3 regions of the Arthrobacter sp. LFS091 genome follow, and region 2 is predicted to be linked to each of the others. Evidence: predicted binding sites of a transcription regulator. Region 2 holds the regulator's gene; each other region holds the start of a gene.

Region 1 (3,271 bases), on a different contig from region 2:
GGAGCGTCGATGGCAACCTTGACGATGTTGGCACCGGTTGCCTCGTCACCCTGCAGGGTGAGGTTGGCGAATGCCTTGGCGCCTGCCTGGATGAGGGCTACGCCACCACCGGCAACGATGCCTTCTTCAACAGCAGCCTTGGCGTTGCGGACTGCGTCCTCAATGCGGTGCTTACGTTCCTTGAGCTCAACTTCGGTTGCGGCACCGGCCTTGATGACTGCAACGCCACCGGCCAGCTTGGCCAGGCGCTCCTGCAGCTTCTCGCGGTCGTAGTCGGAGTCGGAGTTTTCGATCTCGGCACGGATCTGGGCCACGCGGCCTGCGATCTGCTCGGCGTCGCCGGCACCTTCAACGATGGTGGTCTCGTCCTTGGTGACAACAACCTTGCGGGCGGTGCCGAGGAGTTCCAGGCCAGCGTTTTCGAGCTTGAGGCCAACTTCTTCGGAGATGACCTGGCCGCCGGTGAGGATGGCGATGTCGGCCAGCTGGGCCTTGCGGCGGTCACCGAAGCCCGGGGCCTTGACGGCGACGGACTTGAAGGTGCCACGGATCTTGTTGACGATCAGGGTGGCCAGGGCCTCGCCCTCGATGTCTTCGGCGATGATCAGCAGCGGCTTGTTGGACTGCATGACCTTCTCCAGAACCGTGACGAGTTCCTTCACGTTGGAGATCTTGGAGTTGACGATCAGGATGTACGGGTCTTCGAGGACCGTTTCCTGGCGCTCTGCGTCGGTGACGAAGTAAGCGGAGATGTAGCCCTTGTCGAAGCGCATGCCCTCGGTGAGCTCGAGCTCCAAGCCGAAGGTGTTGGATTCCTCGACCGTGATGACGCCTTCCTTGCCCACCTTGTCCAGGGCTTCGGCGATCAGGCTGCCGATTTCCGGGTCACCGGCGGAGATGGAAGCCGTGGCTGCGATCTCTTCCTTGGTTTCGATTTCCTTGGCAGAGGCCAGCAGTTCGTTGATGACTGCTTCAACAGCCTTCTCGATGCCGCGCTTGAGGGACAGCGGGTCGGCGCCGGCGGCAACGTTGCGCAGGCCTTCCTTCACCAGTGCCTGGGCGAGGACGGTTGCAGTGGTCGTACCATCGCCAGCGACGTCATCCGTCTTCTTGGCAACTTCCTTGACCAGTTCTGCACCGATCTTCTCGTAAGGGTCGTCCAGCTCGATCTCCTTGGCGATGGAAACGCCATCGTTGGTGATCGTGGGGGCGCCCCACTTCTTTTCGAGGACGACGTTGCGTCCACGCGGGCCGAGGGTGACCTTAACGGCGTCAGCGAGGATGTTCAGGCCCCGCTCGAGGCCGCGGCGTGCCTCTTCATCAAATGCAATGATCTTGGCCATAACGGCGGTAGTCCTTTCGGGACAGTCGTTAAGAAGGTACCTGTCAGATGCGGTGCCCGCGACGGACGGTCCTTTGCTTGCGGCCTATGTATGCCCCGCGCTCCGAACCTCACCACACCAAGGTTTTTCTTGATCCTCCAGCGATCCGGCAGCCGATCGGGACCGGCGTAAGCCGGGCCATACTTAGCAGTCGAACCGTAGGAGTGCTAAATCAATAATTAGCACTCGACCGGGGAGAGTGCAAGCAGGAATGCGTCTTTGCGACGGAAATCAAGGGGGTTTCAGCCATGAGCTGAGCCGGTCAGGCGTTGGCCTGCCCCAGAGCTAGGCGACGCGCACGCCTTCTGCCTGCGGCCCCTTCTGTCCTTCCCCCAATTCGAACTCCACCCGCTGGCCCTCCTCGAGGGCCCGGAAGCCATCCATCTGGATGGCGGACCAGTGCACAAAAACGTCGTCGCCGGACTCATCCACAGTGATGAATCCGTAGCCCTTTTCGGCGTTGAACCATTTGACGGTTCCCAATGCCATGATGCCCACACTTTCGCAGTAGCCAAGACCGGTTGCCGGGATCTCCGTACCGGAATCAATCCACTGTAACCACAGTCACTCCTGCGGCGCTGCCGGTGGGCGGCAGTGCTTCGGTTTTGTTATTGATGCTTAACCGAGTTGGGGCTCAAAGGTGCTCCTACAGCGGTCCGCTACTGGTATCCGGGACCGGCAACAACCACCAGGGGCTGCTGGATTTCCGGGGACTCAACGATCGACTGAATGCGCAGCAGGGTTCCCAACGCTTCAGCGTTGGCCTTCTGCGCAGGGGTGTTGTAGAAGATCACGGAGGTCTGCTGCGGCAGGCCACCCCAGTTCCCAACTGTGCTCAGCGTCCAGCCATCGCCCTGTACCAGACCGGCCACCCGGCCTGCCAGGCCAGCCGTGCCAGCGCCGTTGTAGACAGCCACGGGAATGGTCTTGTCTACCGGAGCCGAGGACGGAGTAGCGGACGGAACGTTGGACGGTGACGCCTCAGGGCTCGGTTCACCCGAAGCCGTGGGAGCCGGTTCGCTGGGCGCCGCAGAAGGCGAGGTATCAGTACTCTGCTGGGGTGCCGGCGTCGAGACATTCGAGGAGGCGCTGGGGCCCACCACGCCGAGGTTTGGAAGGATCAGGAAGGCCACCAGGCCCAGCACCAGAGCGACAGCTCCGACTGTGAGGACCGGCCACAAGGCAGGGCGGGCAGTCTCCTGGGCGTCGCGGTGGACGCCCTGGCGATTGGTGTTTTGCGGAACCTGGTCGAATTCATCCCTGGCAAATTTGGTCATGGTGAAGCGTTGTCCTTGCTGGTTGCTGCTGACAGATCAGCCTGGCGATTTACGCGTCGGACCCCAAGCGACGTGCCGTCCGCGCACGTTGGCGGGACGTACGTAGTCTACGCAATCTCTTGACGAGCATGGGATCGTGGGCCAACGCGTCCTCGGTATCGATCAGCGCGTTCAGGATCTGGTAGTAATGCGTAGCGGAGAGATCGAACAGCTCACGGATAGCCTGTTCCTTGGCGCCTGCGTACTTCCACCACTGCCGTTCAAGTGCCAGCATTTGCTGGTCGCGTTCACTGAGGGGCGATTCGCTGCGGGTTTCAGCCGCGAGGTCCTCGAGGGAAAAACCTGTCGCCTGCTGCGCCATCGGTTCCGGTGCTGGTTCCGCCACGGCATACTCCTTCGACGCTTGATGGGAAATTGTCCTACCCCTATGTTACGGGTGAATAACAACGCTGTCATTCGCCCCGCCTGGCAGGCGCGGGGGACAATGGCGTGATGACTGGCGAGGATGCACTGTTTGAACTTGAACCGGCTGGCGTGGCGGATAGCGACTTCGCGGAACTGATCGACCGTCCGCTGGAAGAGCTGATGGCGCCCGACTGGGCGGACGCCCTG
Region 2 (3,271 bases):
GGGCCACTTCTCAATGCCCAACACCTTGGGCCTGATGGCTTGCCACACATCCACGTACGGATGTCCCACAATGAGGACGTTTCCAGCGGCTCCGGGACAGGCCATGGCCTCGGCGGCGATGCGGGATTCTTTCGATCCCTGGACCAGGTGGTCCACCAGGATCCCGAGGCGGCGGTCCGGGCCGGGGTTGAAATCCGCAATGGCGGACGCGAGGTCGTCCACGCCATGCAAGGGCTCAACCACGATCCCTTCGACCCGGAGATCGTCACCCCAGACCTTCTCGACCAGTTCGGCGTCGTGCTTTCCTTCCACCCAGATGCGGCTGGCCTTGGCCACCTGTGCGCGCTGGCCTTGCACCTTGACGGAACCTGAGGCGGTACGGCCCGGCTGGGCGGCCGACGGCGACTGCCGGACTGCTGGAGGCATCAGGCGGATGGGCTGGCCTTCGAGCAGGAAGCCGTATCCCAACTGGAACGATTTGGACTTACCACGCCGGTCCTCCAAGGACACGATATGCATGCCGCCGGTCTTCTCCACCCTGGTCACTTCACCCACCCATCCTGACTGGACGTCTTCAAGGACCATTCCCCGCTGGACCGCTACCTCAGGAAGCTGGCGTTTGGCGGGAGCGGTCAGATCCTGTGGACCCCAATTGTCGAAAGCCAAGGGATATTTCCTACCTTTGAGTACTTGATGGGTGGGGGAGCCGTTTGGGTTGCGAAGCTGCCGAACCTGCACGCCGGAAGCTGAATACGGGCGTTTTCAATGCTAGCAACGGGGTGGCCCATAATAGACTTGTTAGCACTTGGGCATGTTGAGTGCTAAGTGCGGAGGCCCGGCGGGCGTGCCGCAGTCGCCGGTCGCCACGACCACGGACGTCGTCAGGAGGTGGAGCAATGAGTGAGCCACGCAAGTTGGAAGTGCTGCGTGCCATCGTTGAAGACTACGTGCATTCCAGGGAACCCGTTGGATCCAAGGCCCTTGTCGAGCGCCACCACCTCGGTGTTTCCAGTGCCACCATCCGCAATGACATGGCTGTCCTGGAAGAAGAAGGACTCATCGCGGCGCCCCACACCAGCGCAGGACGCATTCCCACGGACAAGGGCTACCGCCTGTTTGTGGACCGTATCTCCCAGGTAAAGCCACTTTCGGCCGCGGAGCGCCGTGCCATCCACTCCCTCCTCGAGGGCCCGGATGACGTGGACGACATCCTGGAGCGGACCGTGAGGCTCCTTTCCCAGCTGACCAACCAGGTCGCCGTCGTGCAGTACCCGCACTCGAGCCGGGCGGTCGTCCGCCACGTCGAGTTCGTGCTGCTTGCGCCAAAGCAGGTCCTGGTGGTCCTCATTGCGGACACAGGCAGCGTTGGCCAGAAGGTCATCGATGCCGGATCAGATGTTGCGAACGAGGCATTGATGCTGCTGAGGTCCCGGTTCCTCGGAAGCATAGCCGGGACGCAACTGGACCTTCTCCCACAGGTCCTTCCATCGGTAGTGGCCCTCTGCCCGCCCGAGCTTCGCGGCGTGGCCCAGACTCTTGCGCACGGGCTGCAGTCACTGAGCGACAACAGCCGCGAAGAGCGGATCTTGATGGCAGGCACCGCCAACCTGGCCCGCTCCAATGTGGACTTCCCCTTGAGCATCGGTCCGGTGCTTGAAGCCCTTGAGGAACAAGTCGTCATGCTGCGGTTGTTGTCCGATATGGGCGATGATCCGCGGGGCGTGTCAGTAAGCATCGGCCGGGAGAACCCGTACGACGGTTTGGCCGAGGCTTCCGTCGTGGCCACCGGCTACGGTTCCGGAGCCAAGGTTGGGATCCTTGGCCCTACCCGCATGGACTATCCCACCACCATGGCCGCAGTCCGGGCCGTGGCCAGATACCTTTCCCGCATTCTCGGCGGTTGAACACCGGCCCGAGGAAACATCCGCAGTACAACAAGGAAGAGATACCGACTTTGAGCAGCCACTATGACGTTTTGGGAGTCTCTCCGGAAGCCACCGGGGAAGAGATCAAAAAGGCGTACCGCAAGTTGGCGCGGAAACTTCACCCGGACGTCAACCCCGGGGAAGATGTCGCGGAGCAGTTCAAGGCAGTGACCCACGCCTACGAGGTGTTGTCGGACCCGCAGAAGCGCCGTGTCTACGACGCCACCGGTAATGAAAACGGAACCGAAAACGGCTTCGGCGGCGGTTATTCCGGCCAGGGCTTCGCCTTCCAGGACATTTTCGACACCTTCTTTGGCGGCGGTGGCGGCCATGGCGGCCCGGCTTCCCGGGTCCGGCGCGGCCAGGACGCCCTCATCAGCGTCCGCATCGACCTCAAGGATGCGGTATTCGGCGTCAACAAGAAGCTCGAAGTCGACACGGCCGTTGTGTGCCCCACGTGTGATGGCAGTTGCTGCCGCCCTGGTACCCATCCTGAACGGTGTGACATCTGTGGTGGCAGCGGCCAGGTCCAGCGGGCTGTCCGGTCCATTCTCGGCCAGGTCATGACCACGGCACCCTGTGGCTCCTGCGAGGGCTTCGGCACGGTCATCAAGGACCCCTGCAACGAGTGCAGCGGGCAGGGTCGCATCCGCAGTCGTCGTTCCCTCACCATCAAGGTTCCTGCCGGTGTTGCCACCGGTACCCGGATCCAGTTGTCCGGCCAGGGTGAAGCCGGCCCCGCGGGCGGCCCGGCCGGCGATCTCTACGTCGAAATCCGCGTCAACAACGACTCCATGTTCATGCGTGAAGGCGACGACCTGCACGCAACCCTGAGCGTGCCCATGACAGCCGCTGCCCTGGGTACGGAACTTCAGTTGGACACCTTCGACGGAGCACAGGACATCGACGTCAAGGCGGGAACCCAGTCAGGCGAAATCATCACTCTTCGCGGGCTTGGCGTCACCCACCTTCGCGGCTATGGCCGAGGCGACCTCAAGGTGCATTTGCACGTCGAAACGCCTACCAAGCTCGATGCCGCCCAGGAGGAGCTGCTCCAGCAGCTCGCCAAACTGCGGGGAGAGCAGTTCACCGAGGGAAAGCTCGTTGCCAGCGGCGGCATGTTCGCCAAACTGCGGGACAAGCTCGGTAACCTGTAGCGGTGAGCAACCCCGTCTTCTTCACCCAGGCAGGCAACCTCAGCCACCTGGGGCCTGGTTCCGTGTTTGTACTGGAAGGCCCGGAGGCGCGCCACGCGGTCACCGTTAAACGCTTGGCGGTGGGCGAACAGGTAGACATCGCAGACGGCGCCGGTACACGTTTGACGGGTACGGTCTCCGAGACCGGGT
Region 3 (3,271 bases), on a different contig from region 2:
GCTGGTACGGACGACGTCACTATGTGTCTTCGAATTATCGAATCATTTCTGGTCCGCCGAGGTCTCAGGGGAATCGAGCCGACGGGCCTGCATGCGATTTTCAAGAAAATGTGGGGAACTGCGGGTGCCGACCCTAAAGCAGTGCGCAAGGCTATCGTCTCGACCACGGTTGTATATCCCAAGGACGACGAAGTCAGGACGGCCATCCTCACGGATAACCTCTACAAGCGGAAGATATGCCGGTACGTGCTTGCAGAATATGAGCGCTCAGTATCAACCGTGGACGTCATGAAAGAACTTCCAGTAATCACCGTTGACCATGTCATGCCGCAGTCGCAAAAGGGTGCCTGGCTCGAAACGGTGTCCAAAGAAGATTTTGATCGTCTAGTCAATACTTGGGGCAATCTTGTGCCTCTTTCGCCGGGGGCTAACTCGACCAAGGGCGCAATGGACTGGGAGGACGCTCGACGCCTGTTGAGCACGGAAACAGTCTTTTCTTCCACGAAGCACGTCTACACCCATTACGACGAGTGGAACGCCGAGACGATTGAAGCCAGGTCCGAGAACATTGCCGTCTGGGCTCTCGACCGTTGGCCCTACTTTTCAGATCTGATGGAAGGCGATGAGCCCGTTCCAACCATGCTAACCACGACCGAGTGACGCCTCTGGCTGGCGCTGCCGTGAGGAGGTAGTGTCCGTCCCATCAGTCTCCTTTGAATCTTCGTAGCAACTCGCAGGGGCAGGGAAGGTGACGTGACCGTTGCTGGATTGCGTTTTGCCATAGTCCGGCCTGCCCGGCATGTAATCAATTTCATGCGCCAGTGCCGGTGTTGCTCGCCCGCGCAGCCTTCAAATCCCTCCGCAGCCCCCGGTTGTCTTCCCGCAGCCCTTCGTTGTCCTGGGCCAGCCCCCGGTTGTCCTCCGTCAGCCCTTGGTTCTCGGCCTCCAGTTCCAACACCAGCTTCACGCCTGCCAGGTTCAGCCCCTCATCCAGCAACACCCCGATCCGGCGCAGGGTCGCCAGGTTCCGTTCGCTGTAGCGGCGGGTGCCGCCGTCGGTCCTCTCGGGGGTGAGTAGCCCTTTACGTTCGTACAGCCGGATGTTTTGCTGGCCCGTGCCAACAAGTTCCGCCGCCACCGAGATCGCGTAGACGCCCCGGGCGTCCCGATCATCAGCGCCACCAGAGCCACCGCCGGCAGCGGCGGCACCCAGTCCGCCGTCGTGCTCTTCTACGGAACTGTCCGTAGTACCCATCCGAAACCTCTCCAAAATTCTTCCGAAAACCTACTTGCACCACTCTCTCACCAGTGCTATAAAAAATATATACCAGCCAACACAGATCTGGAAGGCTGGACCAACAGAAGAGTCAGCATCAAGATCTAAGGAGTGAGAACAAAATGCTGATGCGCACTGACCCGTTCCGCGAATTCGACAGGCTCGCCCAACAGGTTTTTGGCACAACAGCACGCCCCGCCGGCATGCCGATGGACGCCTGGCAGGAAGGCGAAGAGTTTGTGGTCGCTTTCGATCTGCCTGGTGTGAATCCTGAATCGGTGGACCTCGACGTCGAGCGCAACGTCCTGACCGTTAAGGCAGAACGGAAGTCGCCAGCGGGCGAGAACACCGAACTGATCGCCGCCGAACGCCCCCAAGGCGTTTTCAGCCGCCAACTGATCCTGGGCGACACCCTGGACACCGACGGCGTCAAGGCCAGCTACGACGCAGGTGTGCTGACACTCCGCATCCCCGTCGCCGAGAAGGCCAAGCCCCGGCGCATCGAAATCACGTCCAACGAGCAACGACAAGAAATTAACGCGTAATCCACCCTCTCCGCTGAGGGCTCGCCCGGGGGTGGCCCTCAGCGGAGCGCAGGACGGGAGCTTCGGATCGGCCGCAGCATCGGAAAATGGGCGCAGGCTTCGCGCCACGCCACAGCGCTTGACGCGCAGAGGAAAACGCGGCCCCTGACGTCGCCTCCCGATCGGATGGCCCTCGGCTTCGGCCGGGGGCCATCTCCCATCCACCGCATCCCACCCGGAACCAGCAGTGAACACCCAACCAGACCACTACGCCACCCTGCACGTGACACCCGACGCCACCCCGCGCGAGATCGCACGCGCCTACCGGGCGCTGCTGCGCACCCACCACCCGGACACGCGCCAAGCAGCCGACGACGGCGGCACCCCCTCAGCGAGCGACGTCCAGGAACTGCACGCCATCATGCAGGCGTACGTCGTTTTGTCGGACCCAGGAAAGCGGGCGGCATACGACCTTGAGCGGCGCTCCAGTGCTCCATCCGGTGATCGTGGGACGCCTGTGAAGGTCCGAGTCCATCGATCGCCGGAAGCTACGCCCGGTCCCACCTCGGGGCAGGGACCGCTGTCGTTTGGCCCGGCCCGATGGGAGCCCCTGCCCCGAAGCACCCGACTTCCAAGGAGACATTCATGAGCGCATGGCGTCCCTACGACGGCCACATCATCCCGGCCTTCTACGAACGGTTCGAGAAGCGCTGGGGGAGGGGGACCGCGCCGTTCCTCGATCCCGAGGTCCATGAGCAGCCCATGCCCCGTGCCCAGTGGATCAACCCCGATACGGGCGCGGCCGTGGCGGTCGTTCCTATCTGGACCGACGACCCCGAGCACAGATCCTTCGGCGTCTTCTACCTACCGCCAGCCGGCGATATTTGGATGCTGCGGCCTGGACCCACCACGTTCCTGGAACCCAGCGGGGGAGCGAGTCGAGAGCAGGTGACACTCCGGAACGACGCGTTCAAGAAGGCGGTCAACCATGCCAAGGAGTTCATCTACGGGCCACAGTTGTAAGGGCGTGCCGCGCGAGGGCGGCTATTCCTGCAGGACGTCCGGTAGTTCGTCCACGTAGACCGATTGCGGCGGTTCGAAGTAGATCACCAGAACTTTCTCGCCCACGGCAAAGACACTCGTCTTGTCGAACGGGTAGGCGAAGAACGCGCTGGTCCCGCCATGGAAGGGAAGCATGACTTCGCCAATGGTTCCAGGCGCGACGGTGCCTGTGACCCTGCCGATCTTTCCGGTCAGACTTCGATCCACCGCTCTAGGCATCTGGTGCCTTGCCGGAAGGGGACTGAGCGGGTGGTGCCTTGACCGGAGCCGGCCGGGGAGAAGGAGCAGGCGATTCCTTGCCCCGCAATGCCGAAGCCAGCGACGGCAGGAAGTTGCCCACCTGGGACAGGATTCCGCCCACCATACTGTTCAGCCCCTCGCCACCATTGAGTACTGTCAGCTGCCCAAT

Evidence for each region. The regulator HrcA, encoded in region 2, represses chaperone genes, less so after heat shock. The targets are predictions, from matches to a motif close to TTNGCACTCGNNNNNNNCGAGTGCNAA.
Region 1: groL (chaperonin GroEL) is a predicted target of HrcA. The motif match lies at 1,527-1,553, and genes of this name have one in related genera.
Region 3: ACNQOP_RS15605 (Hsp20/alpha crystallin family protein) is a predicted target of HrcA. The motif match lies at 1,289-1,315, and genes of this name have one in related genera.

What each region holds. Positions count from the first base shown of each region.
Region 1 covers NZ_JBFPFP010000008.1:217,257-220,527, forward strand. The annotation lists gene groL (chaperonin GroEL) at 1-1,343, opposite strand, end outside; gene ACNQOP_RS16515 (cold-shock protein) at 1,668-1,871, opposite strand; gene ACNQOP_RS16520 (LytR C-terminal domain-containing protein) at 2,042-2,659, opposite strand; gene ACNQOP_RS16525 (DUF3263 domain-containing protein) at 2,709-3,044, opposite strand; gene ACNQOP_RS16530 (uracil-DNA glycosylase) at 3,152-3,271, shown strand, end outside.
Region 2 covers NZ_JBFPFP010000001.1:403,565-406,835, reverse strand. The annotation lists gene ACNQOP_RS01885 (DUF3097 domain-containing protein) at 1-666, opposite strand, end outside; gene hrcA (heat-inducible transcriptional repressor HrcA) at 897-1,904, shown strand; gene dnaJ (molecular chaperone DnaJ) at 1,955-3,082, shown strand; gene ACNQOP_RS01870 (16S rRNA (uracil(1498)-N(3))-methyltransferase) at 3,085-3,271, shown strand, end outside.
Region 3 covers NZ_JBFPFP010000008.1:9,072-12,342, reverse strand. The annotation lists gene ACNQOP_RS15615 (DUF262 domain-containing protein) at 1-660, shown strand, start outside; gene ACNQOP_RS15610 (MerR family transcriptional regulator) at 812-1,255, opposite strand; gene ACNQOP_RS15605 (Hsp20/alpha crystallin family protein) at 1,399-1,821, shown strand; gene ACNQOP_RS15600 (J domain-containing protein) at 2,048-2,449, shown strand; gene ACNQOP_RS15595 (hypothetical protein) at 2,446-2,823, shown strand; gene ACNQOP_RS15590 (hypothetical protein) at 2,845-3,081, opposite strand; gene ACNQOP_RS15585 (flotillin family protein) at 3,074-3,271, opposite strand, start outside.